2 linked regions of the Urbifossiella limnaea genome follow. The main gene of each other region encodes a partner of the protein of the gene in region 2 in a complex. Links are inferred from orthologs where the notes say so. Each region holds a gene or a part of one and is shown on either strand. Other genes may lie near its edges. The genes, in order: secA and secY.

The links.
Region 1: the proteins of secY (region 2) and secA are in contact, whole or in part, in a crystal structure (PDB 3DIN), measured with the Thermotoga maritima proteins. The link is inferred for Urbifossiella limnaea from one-to-one orthologs. Residues at the interface, in WP_004081795.1 of Thermotoga maritima: Glu108, Gly109, Glu110, Glu111, Ala236, Glu237, Arg238, Arg239, Ile240, Thr241, Ile242, Gln243, Tyr244, Ala245, Arg246, Arg247, Val248, Thr249, Gly250, Arg251, Arg252, Val253, Tyr254, Gly256, Ala257, Ser258, Thr259, Tyr260, Leu261, Pro262; in WP_004082002.1 of Thermotoga maritima: Glu261, Ala262, Arg263, Lys300, Ala301, Arg302, Thr303, Ile304, Ile305, Leu323, Tyr324, Asp325, Pro326, Val329, Ser330, Tyr333, Ile336, Lys340, Phe345, Val349, Glu363, Phe364, Tyr374, Ser375, Gly376, Gly377, Glu393, Ile395, Thr482, Ser483.

What each region holds. Positions count from the first base shown.
Region 1 is NZ_CP036273.1:1,279,038-1,283,819, reverse strand. Bases 306-4,782 are described here. They hold secA (preprotein translocase subunit SecA), read right to left. Parts: upstream 4,409-4,782; coding sequence 506-4,408; downstream 306-505. Outside these bases: ETAA1_RS05130 (glycine--tRNA ligase), read right to left, coding at 1-240. UniProt on the Escherichia coli protein: Required for protein export, interacts with the SecYEG preprotein conducting channel.
Region 2 is NZ_CP036273.1:2,623,038-2,626,318, forward strand. The notes cover bases 234-3,209. They hold secY (preprotein translocase subunit SecY), read right to left. Parts: upstream 2,427-3,209; coding sequence 1,041-2,426; downstream 234-1,040. Other genes in these bases: map (type I methionyl aminopeptidase), read right to left, coding at 234-1,018; rplO (50S ribosomal protein L15), read right to left, coding at 2,582-3,088; rpsE (30S ribosomal protein S5), read right to left, coding at 3,088-3,209. In the rest of the region: rpmJ (50S ribosomal protein L36), read right to left, coding at 22-135; more of map, read right to left, coding at 224-233; more of rpsE, read right to left, coding at 3,210-3,281. UniProt on the Escherichia coli protein: The central subunit of the protein translocation channel SecYEG. Consists of two halves formed by TMs 1-5 and 6-10.

The sequences.
Region 1 (4,782 bases), 1.3 Mb from region 2 along the record:
GGCGACCCAGACCTTGGGGTTCATGATGATCGAGCAGTCGAGCCCGACCATGCGGATCTCCTGACCCGACGGGCCGGGCGGCGGGTTGCGGACCATGTCCTGCCACCACGCCTCCTTGATGTTCCGCTTCAGCTCGACGCCGAGGGGGCCGTAGTCCCAGAAGCCGTTGATGCCGCCGTAGATCTCGGACGACTGGTAGACGAAGCCCATGTCCTTGCAGAACTTGGCGAACTTCGCCATGTCGATGCGGGTCGGCACGTCGGCGCCTCCGGCGGAACCCTTGGCCTGGGCACCGCGGGTGAAAGAGAGCAGCCGGGGCGAAACACCCCGGCCGGTACGCGGGTCATGATACGGGACGCGATACGGGATGGCGGGGTTCGGGACGGCCCGGCGAGCCGAGGGCCGTCAGGCCCCGGGTGGTACGCACATCAGGTCACATCCGACGTGATTCGACGTGCGTACCACCCGGGGCCTGACGGCCCTCGGCTCGCCGGGGTGTTCGACCCTACTTCCGCGCCTCCAGCTTCATGTGGCAGTTCTTGTACTTCTTGCCGCTGCCGCACGGGCAGGCGTCGTTGCGGCCCACCTTCGCGCCGATGTTCCGGATCGGCTCCGCCTTCTTCCCCTCGCCGCCGGTGCTCGTGCTCTGGCCCTGCGCGTCGGCCTCCGCCGCCCGCGACTGCGCCGCCGAGATGGCCGCCGACTGCGTCGCGCGGGCGCCGGCCCACAACGCCATCTGCGCCTCCTCGTCGCCCATCTCCTCCATGCGGAACACCGACTCCGTCACCCGGTCGCGCACGCCCGCCCACATCGTGTCGAACTCGCGCATGCCCTCGCGCTTGTACACGATCTTCGGGTCTTCCTGGGCGTACCCGCGCAGGCCCACGCCGCTCCGCAGGCTGTCCATCGTCAGCAGGTGGCTCTTCCACGCGCTGTCCAGCTGCTCCAGCACCAGGCCGCGCTCCACCGAGTGCATCTCGGGGCGGTACTTCGCGTCGTAGGCGTTCAGCAGCGTCTGCCGGGCCGCGTCACGGGTCTGGCCCGTCACCGCTGCCGGGTCCACCACCAGGCCCAACTCTGTCCGCGCCCAGTCGGCCAGCTCCTTCGCGTCGTCGGCCTCGGCCACCTTCGCGCCGCTGAAGGCGTCGTCGAGGCGGGCGTCGATCTCGGGCAGGTCGGCGGCCGGCATCGCCTTCGCGGCCATCGCCAGCAGCTTCTCGCGCAGCTTGCTGCGGGGCTCGGTGCGGGCGAACTCCTCGGTGAAGCCCTCGGCCTCGATCGCGGCGCGGGCCACGGCGAAGAAGCCGGCGTCGCCCTGGGAGATGTCGGTCTTGCCGTCCATCGACGCCAGCGCCACGCCGAGCCGGCCGTGCGCCCAGTTGAACAGCCCGTCGCGGTCGTACTTCTGGCCGCCGGCGTGCGGCTTGTCGGCCATGTGGTGCTGCATCGCCACCTGCACCGGGAACTCGCGGTCCTTCTTGCGGTACGCCTCGCGCACGGCCGCCGCCAGGAACGGCACCAGCTCGGGCTCGCTCTTCGCGGCGATGTCCTCGACGGACAGCTTGACGGCGAACTTCTGCCGCGCCCAGTCCGACAGCGACTCGGCGCCGTACGCCCGCGTCAGGAACCGGCCCCCCTCGGACAGGTCGATGGCGCGGACCATCGCCTGCCCCTGGCCGACGAACTTCTCGGTCATCTCGTCGGGCGGAATCTTCTTCAGGTCCTTCTCCGACGTCTTGATGCCGAACCGCGCCCCGAGCGCCCGCACCATCTCGTTCCACTTCCAGTCTTTCGCTTCCTCGTCGGGGTTGAAGTTTTCCTCCATCAGCTCCTGGACGATCGTCGGCACCGCGGCGAGCGCCTTGTCCAGCGCCACCGTCTTGGCGTCCTCGAAGCTGGCGCCGCGGAAGTCGCGGGCCTCGAACTCCACGGCCAGGCGGTTCGACGCGAACTCGGCGAAGCTGGCGGCCCCGTAGTCGTCGGCGAGGAACCGCGTCACCGCGGCCTTCACCTGCTCGTCGATCATTTCCAGGATCAGCGCGCGGGGGTTCTTGCCGTCGAGGATTTCCTGCCGGCCTCCGTACACGCGCTTCCGCTGGTAGTCCATCACCTCGTCGTACTCGAGGAGGTTCTTCCGCTGGTCGAAGTGGTACTCCTCGACTTTCTTCTGCGCCTTCTCGATGCGGCGGGTGACCATGCCGCTCTCGATCGCCTCGCCCTCCTGCATGCCGAGGCGCGTCAGCACGCTGCTCACCCACTCGCCGGCGAACATCCGCATCAGGTCGTCTTGCAGCGACAGGTAGAACCGGCTCGACCCCGGGTCGCCCTGCCGGCCGGCGCGGCCGCGGAGCTGGTTGTCGATGCGGCGGCTCTCGTGCCGCTCGGTGCCGACGATGTGCAGCCCGCCCATCTCGGCGACCTTGCGGCCCTCCTCCTTCATCTTCTCCTTCGCCTCGATCTCCGCGACGGTCGCCGTCCACACGTCGTTGGGGATTTCGAGCCGCGTGGGGTACTTGGGCCGGCCGTCCTCGTTCTTCAGCTGCTTCAGCCGCGCCCACGCCAGCGTCTCGGGGTTGCCGCCGAGGATGATGTCGGTGCCGCGGCCGGCCATGTTCGTGCTGATGGTGACGCCGCCGAGCCGGCCGGCCTGGGCCACGATCTCGGCCTCGCGGGCCACGTTCTCGGGCTTGGCGTTCAGCAGCTCGTGCTTGATGCCGCGCCGCTTCAGCATGGCGGACAGCTTCTCGCTCTTGGCCACGTCGGTGGTGCCGATGAGGATCGGCCGCTTGCTCTTGTGGACCTCCTCGATCTCGGCGACGACGGCGTTCCACTTCTCGCCGTCGGTGCGGTACACCATGTCCTTCGAGTTGATGCGCCGCAGCGGCTTGTTGGTCGGCACGGCGACCACGTCGAGCTTGTAGATCTTCCAGAACTCGTTGGCCTCGGTCATGGCCGTGCCGGTCATGCCGCCGAGCTTCTTGTACAGGCGGAAGTAGTTCTGCAGGGTGACGGTGGCGAGCGTCTGCGTCTCCTGCTTGATCTGCACGCCGTCCTTCTGGTGCTTCGCCTCCACCGCCTGGTGGAGCCCGTCGCTCCACTGCCGGCCGAACATGGCCCGGCCGGTGTTCTGGTCGATGATGATGATGCCGAGCTGGTTGTCCTCGCGGGGGTCGGGCGCGATCATGTAGTCGCGGTCGAGCTTGTACAGGTGGTGCGCCTTCAGCGCGTTGTCCATCATGTGCGGCCAGTCCATGTTGCCGGCCGTGTAGAAGCTCTCGACGCCCGCCAGCCGCTCCGCCTCGCGGACGCCGGCGTCGGTCAGGTGGCAGGTCTTCTCCTTCTCCTTGATCTCGAAGTACACGCCCTTCGGCGGCGGGTTCGCCGGGTCCACCTTCGCCGGGTCCACCGGCGACAGCAGCGGCAGGCCGTCGCCCTCGGTGCCGGTCACGGCGACGGTGCCGGCGTCCTTCAGCTCGGCGCGGGCCTTCCGCTCCAGCTCGGTGAGGGCGCGGGCGACCTTGTCGGCCTCGGCGAACCGCTTGGCGTCGGAGAAGGCCGGGCCGCTGATGATGAGCGGCGTGCGGGCCTCGTCGATGAGGATGTTGTCCACCTCGTCGATGACGGCGTAGTTGAGCGGCGTCCGCTGCACCTGGCGGTAGTGCGGGTGGAAGCCCGGGTCGTCGTGGCGGGCCAGCTTCATGTTGTCGCGGAGGTAGTCGAACCCGAACTCGGACGCGGTGCCGTAGGTGATGTCGCACTCGTAGGCGTGGCGGCGCGGCTCCGGGTCCATGTCCGACTGGATGTACGCGGCGCTCACGCCGAGGGCGTTGTAGATGGGCAGCATCCACTCGCAGTCGCGGCGGGCCAGGTAGTCGTTGACGGTGATGACGTGGACGCCCTTCGCCTCCAGCGCGTTCAGGTACACCGCCAGGGTGGCGACGAGGGTCTTGCCCTCGCCGGTGATCATCTCGGCGATGGCGCCGAGGCCGGTCTTGTACCCGTGGAGGACGGCCCCGCCGACGATCTGCACGTCGTAGTGGCGCATCCCCTTCGTACGGCGGGCGGACTCGCGGCAGGCGGCGAACGCCTCGGGCAGCAGGTCGTCGAGCGTGGCCCCGTCCTTGAGCCGCTGGCGGTACTTGTCGGACAGCCCGCGGAGCTCGTCGTCCGAGAGCGCCTTCATCTCGTCTTCGAGGGCGTTGGTGCGGGCGAGCACCGACCCGGCGGTGACGGTGTGCGACTCGGCGTGCTTGGGGCGGTAGTAGCCGAGCGACTTGGTGACGCGCTCGCTGGACGACCCGCCGATGAGGCGGGTGATGGCGCCGACGACGCCTTCCGTCAGGCTGGTGAACTTCTCCCCGATCTTTTCGAGGAAGCTCGTTTCCAGGGTCGCGGGCTGCGTCGCCATCGGGGCTTCCTTCGTGCCGGTGCCGCGCGGCGGCGCGGGAATCAAGTGTTCACTGTAAGTAGGGGCAAAATGGGGGTCAATCCCGACCGCTACGACCGGCACGACCGCCCCGCGTACCCCTGTCTACCAGAAGTGGGACGGCCGGGCCGCGGATTCTCGCCGCGGGGAAAGCGGATGCGCGAGTCCGATTTAATGTGGACATTTCGATCCAGTTGTTCATAATCGAGGCGTTCGGCTGCAATTCCCCGCGGAGGGTCTGCGATGGAAGCGGTTACGGCGGTGGGGTTCGCGCTGGTGATGGGCGCGGTGGTGTACCTGCTCGGCGGGATGCTGCTGCGGCGGCCGGGGTAAACGCCGGAAGCCCACCCGGCGCG
Region 2 (3,281 bases):
GAGCCGGTCGGGCTCAAGACCTTAGCCTTGCCGCTGCTTGTGGCGGGGGTCCTCGCAGATCACGCGGACGACGCCCTTCCGCTTGATCAGCTTGCACTTCTCGCACATCCGGCGGACGCTCGCACGCACCTTCATGGGCCACCTGTTCCGATGCCGCCCACGGGCGGGTAAACTTTCACAGTAGGAACGCCCGTTTTCCCGGGCAAGGGCGCGGCGGAGAATTCTACTCCTCGTCCGCGGTCACGATCAACACGCCGCCGGCGGTCAGCGCCAGCGTGTGCTCGACGTGGACGCTCGGCATCCGGTCCCGCGTCACCACCGTCCAGGTGTCGGAGAGCGTGTCCACCTCGCCCTTCCGCATGTTCACCATCGGCTCGACGGCCAGGGTCAGGCCGGGTTCCAGCTTGAAGTCCTGCTTGCGGGTCTCGCGGTCCACGTAGTTCGGCACCTGCGGGTTCTCGTGCATCACCCGGCCGATGCCGTGCCCGACGTAGCTCGTCACCACGCTGAACCCGGACTGCTCCACGTGCTTCTGCATTTCGCTGGCGACCTGCGTCCACCACTTCCGCTTCGGCAGCAGGTCGATCGCCAGCTGGAGCGTCTCCTCGGCCACCTTCACCAGCCGGGCCTTTTCCGGCGACACCGGGCCGATCGGGATGGTGATGGCCCGGTCGGCACACCAGCCGTTCAGCTTGCAGGCCGTGTCCACCTTGAGGAGGTCGCCCTCCTTGAGGACGCGGTTGCCGGGGATGCCGTGGACGACCTGCTCGTTCACGCTCAGGCACGTGACGGCGGGGAAGGGCGTCTTGCCGGGGTAGCCCTTGAACAGCGGGACGGCCCCGTGCTCGGCGTAGAACTTCTCGACGGCCTGGTCGATCTCGATGGTCTTGGTGCCGGGCTTGGCGAGCTCGCGGCAGATGCGCAGGGCCCGCGCGACGAGCTTACCGGCCTCCCGCATCAGCCCGATCTCGCGGGCCGACTTCAGCTCCGGCGGCCGGTTCGTGTTCTGTCGGAGCATGGCGGCTACCTCCGTCCGCACGTCAGTCGTCGGTCAGGCCGGCGTAGTTCCGCATGACCAGGTGGCTGTTGATCTTCTGCACCAGGTCCAGGGCGACGCTGATGACGATGAGCAGGCCGGTGCCGCCGTAGAAGCTCGCCACGACCGGGTCGATTTCCAGCACGCCGGTCACCACGTTCGGGATGATGGCGATGACCGCGAGGAACGCCGCCCCCACGTACGTGATCCGCATCAGCACCCGCTCCAGGTAGTCGGCGGTGCGCTTGCCCGGCCGGTACCCGGGGATGAAGCTGCCGTAGTCCTTCAGGTTGTCGGCGATCTCCTTCGGGTTGAAGGTGATGGCGACCCAGAAGTAGCAGAACACGTAAATCATCACGATGTACATCACGTTGTACATCCACCCGCTGTGGTTCTGGAACGTCTGCGCCATGCTGGCCGCCCACCCGGCGTCGGTCACGTTGGCGATCAGGTTGAACAGGAACCACGGCAGGATGAGCAGCGTGCTGGCGAAGATCACCGGCATGACGCCGGCGGCGTTCACCTTCATCGGCAGGAACTGCCGGGTGCCGCCGTACACGCGCCGGCCGCGGACGTGCTTGGCGCTCTGCGTCGGGATGCGCCGCTGGGCCTTCGTCATGGCGATCACGCCGACCACCACCGCGACGAACAGGAACAGCAGCACCACCAGCTTCTCGAAGCTCACGTCGCCGGTCGCCGCCCCGAGCGTGAACAGCGACTCCTTCACCTTCCCGGTCGTGCTGTCGAAGATCAGCTTGCCGGTGGCGTCGGGGAGGCGGGCGACGATGCCGGCCATGATGATGAGGCTGATGCCGTTGCCGATGCCGTACTCGTCGATCTGCTCGCCGAGCCACATCAGGAACACCGTCCCGGCCGTCATCGTGACGACGGCGGAGAACCCGAACCAGTACAGGTTGAAGCCTTCCGCGTAGGTCGGCGGCGTGAGCCCCATGCCGTCGGAGCCTTCGGGGCGCATCACCGACTGGGCGATGATGAAGCCCTGGACGAGGCAGATCGGCACGGTGAGGTAGCGGGTGATCTCGTTCAGCTTCTTGCGGCCGCTCTCGCCCTCCTTGCGGAGGCGTTCGAGCGACGGGACGACGCCGCTGGCGAGGAGCTGGATGATGATCGACGCCGAGATGTACGGCATGATCCCCATCGAGAAGATGCACGCCGTGCTGAGGTTGCCGCCGGAGAACATGGAGACGAAGCCGAGCACCTGGCCGAGCGCCCCGCCCTGGGCGTTCGCCATCTTCTCGGCCATCTTCGCGTGGTCGATCATCGGGAGCGGGACGTAGTACCCGATCCGGTAAACGGCGAGGAACACGAGCGTGATGAAGATCTTCTTCCGCAGCTCGGGAATCTTGAAGATCGTCAGCAGGGTCTGCATGGTTCCCTCCGGCGGCTGTCTACGCTACGGGACGCCGACCGACCCGATTCTCGGCTTGCGGCTCTGTCTCTGAAGGGATGAAGGGGAGAGGGGGCAAGAAAGGGGGCGTGCAGCCGGCCCTTCTCACCCCTTCACCCCTTCACCTGCTCAGCCCTTCACTTGGCGGCCTTCGGCGGCCGCGGCGTCATCTTGTTCCGTACCGGCTTCTTCGGCGGCGGGATCAGATCTACCTTGCCGCCGGCCTTCTCGATCTTCTCCTTCGCCGACTTGGAGAAGTGATCGCCCTTGACCGTAAGCTTCTTCGCCAGGTCGCCGTCGCCGAGGACCCGCACGCCCTCGGTGCTCGACGGCACCAACTTCTTCGCCTTCAGCGCGTCCAGGTCGACGGTGGCGTTGGCGTCGAAGACGTCCAGATCGCCGACGTTGACCACGGAGTGGTTCTTCTGGAAGCGGGCGTTGTTGAACCCGCGCTTCGGGAGGCGGCGGTAGAGCGGCATCTGGCCGCCCTCGAACAAGCCGCTGGGGAGCCTGGCGCCGGCGCTGGCGTACTGGCCCTTCTGGCCGAGGCCGCAAGTCTTACCCTGGCCCGAGCCGATGCCGCGGCCGACGCGACGCTTGAGCTTCCGCTTGGCGACGCCGCTGTGAACTGCGTTCAGGTCCATTAGAGTGCCACCCCCCGCAGCGCCGCGACTTCCTCGCGGGTGCGTAGCTGGTTCAAGCCGTTGATCGTGGCCTTCACCAGGTTCATCGGGTTGGTGCTCCCGTGGACCTTGGTGAGGATGTTGGTGACGCCGGCGGCCTGGAGCACCTCGCGGACGCCCGGCCCGGCCTTGACGCCGGTGCCCGGCCCGGCCG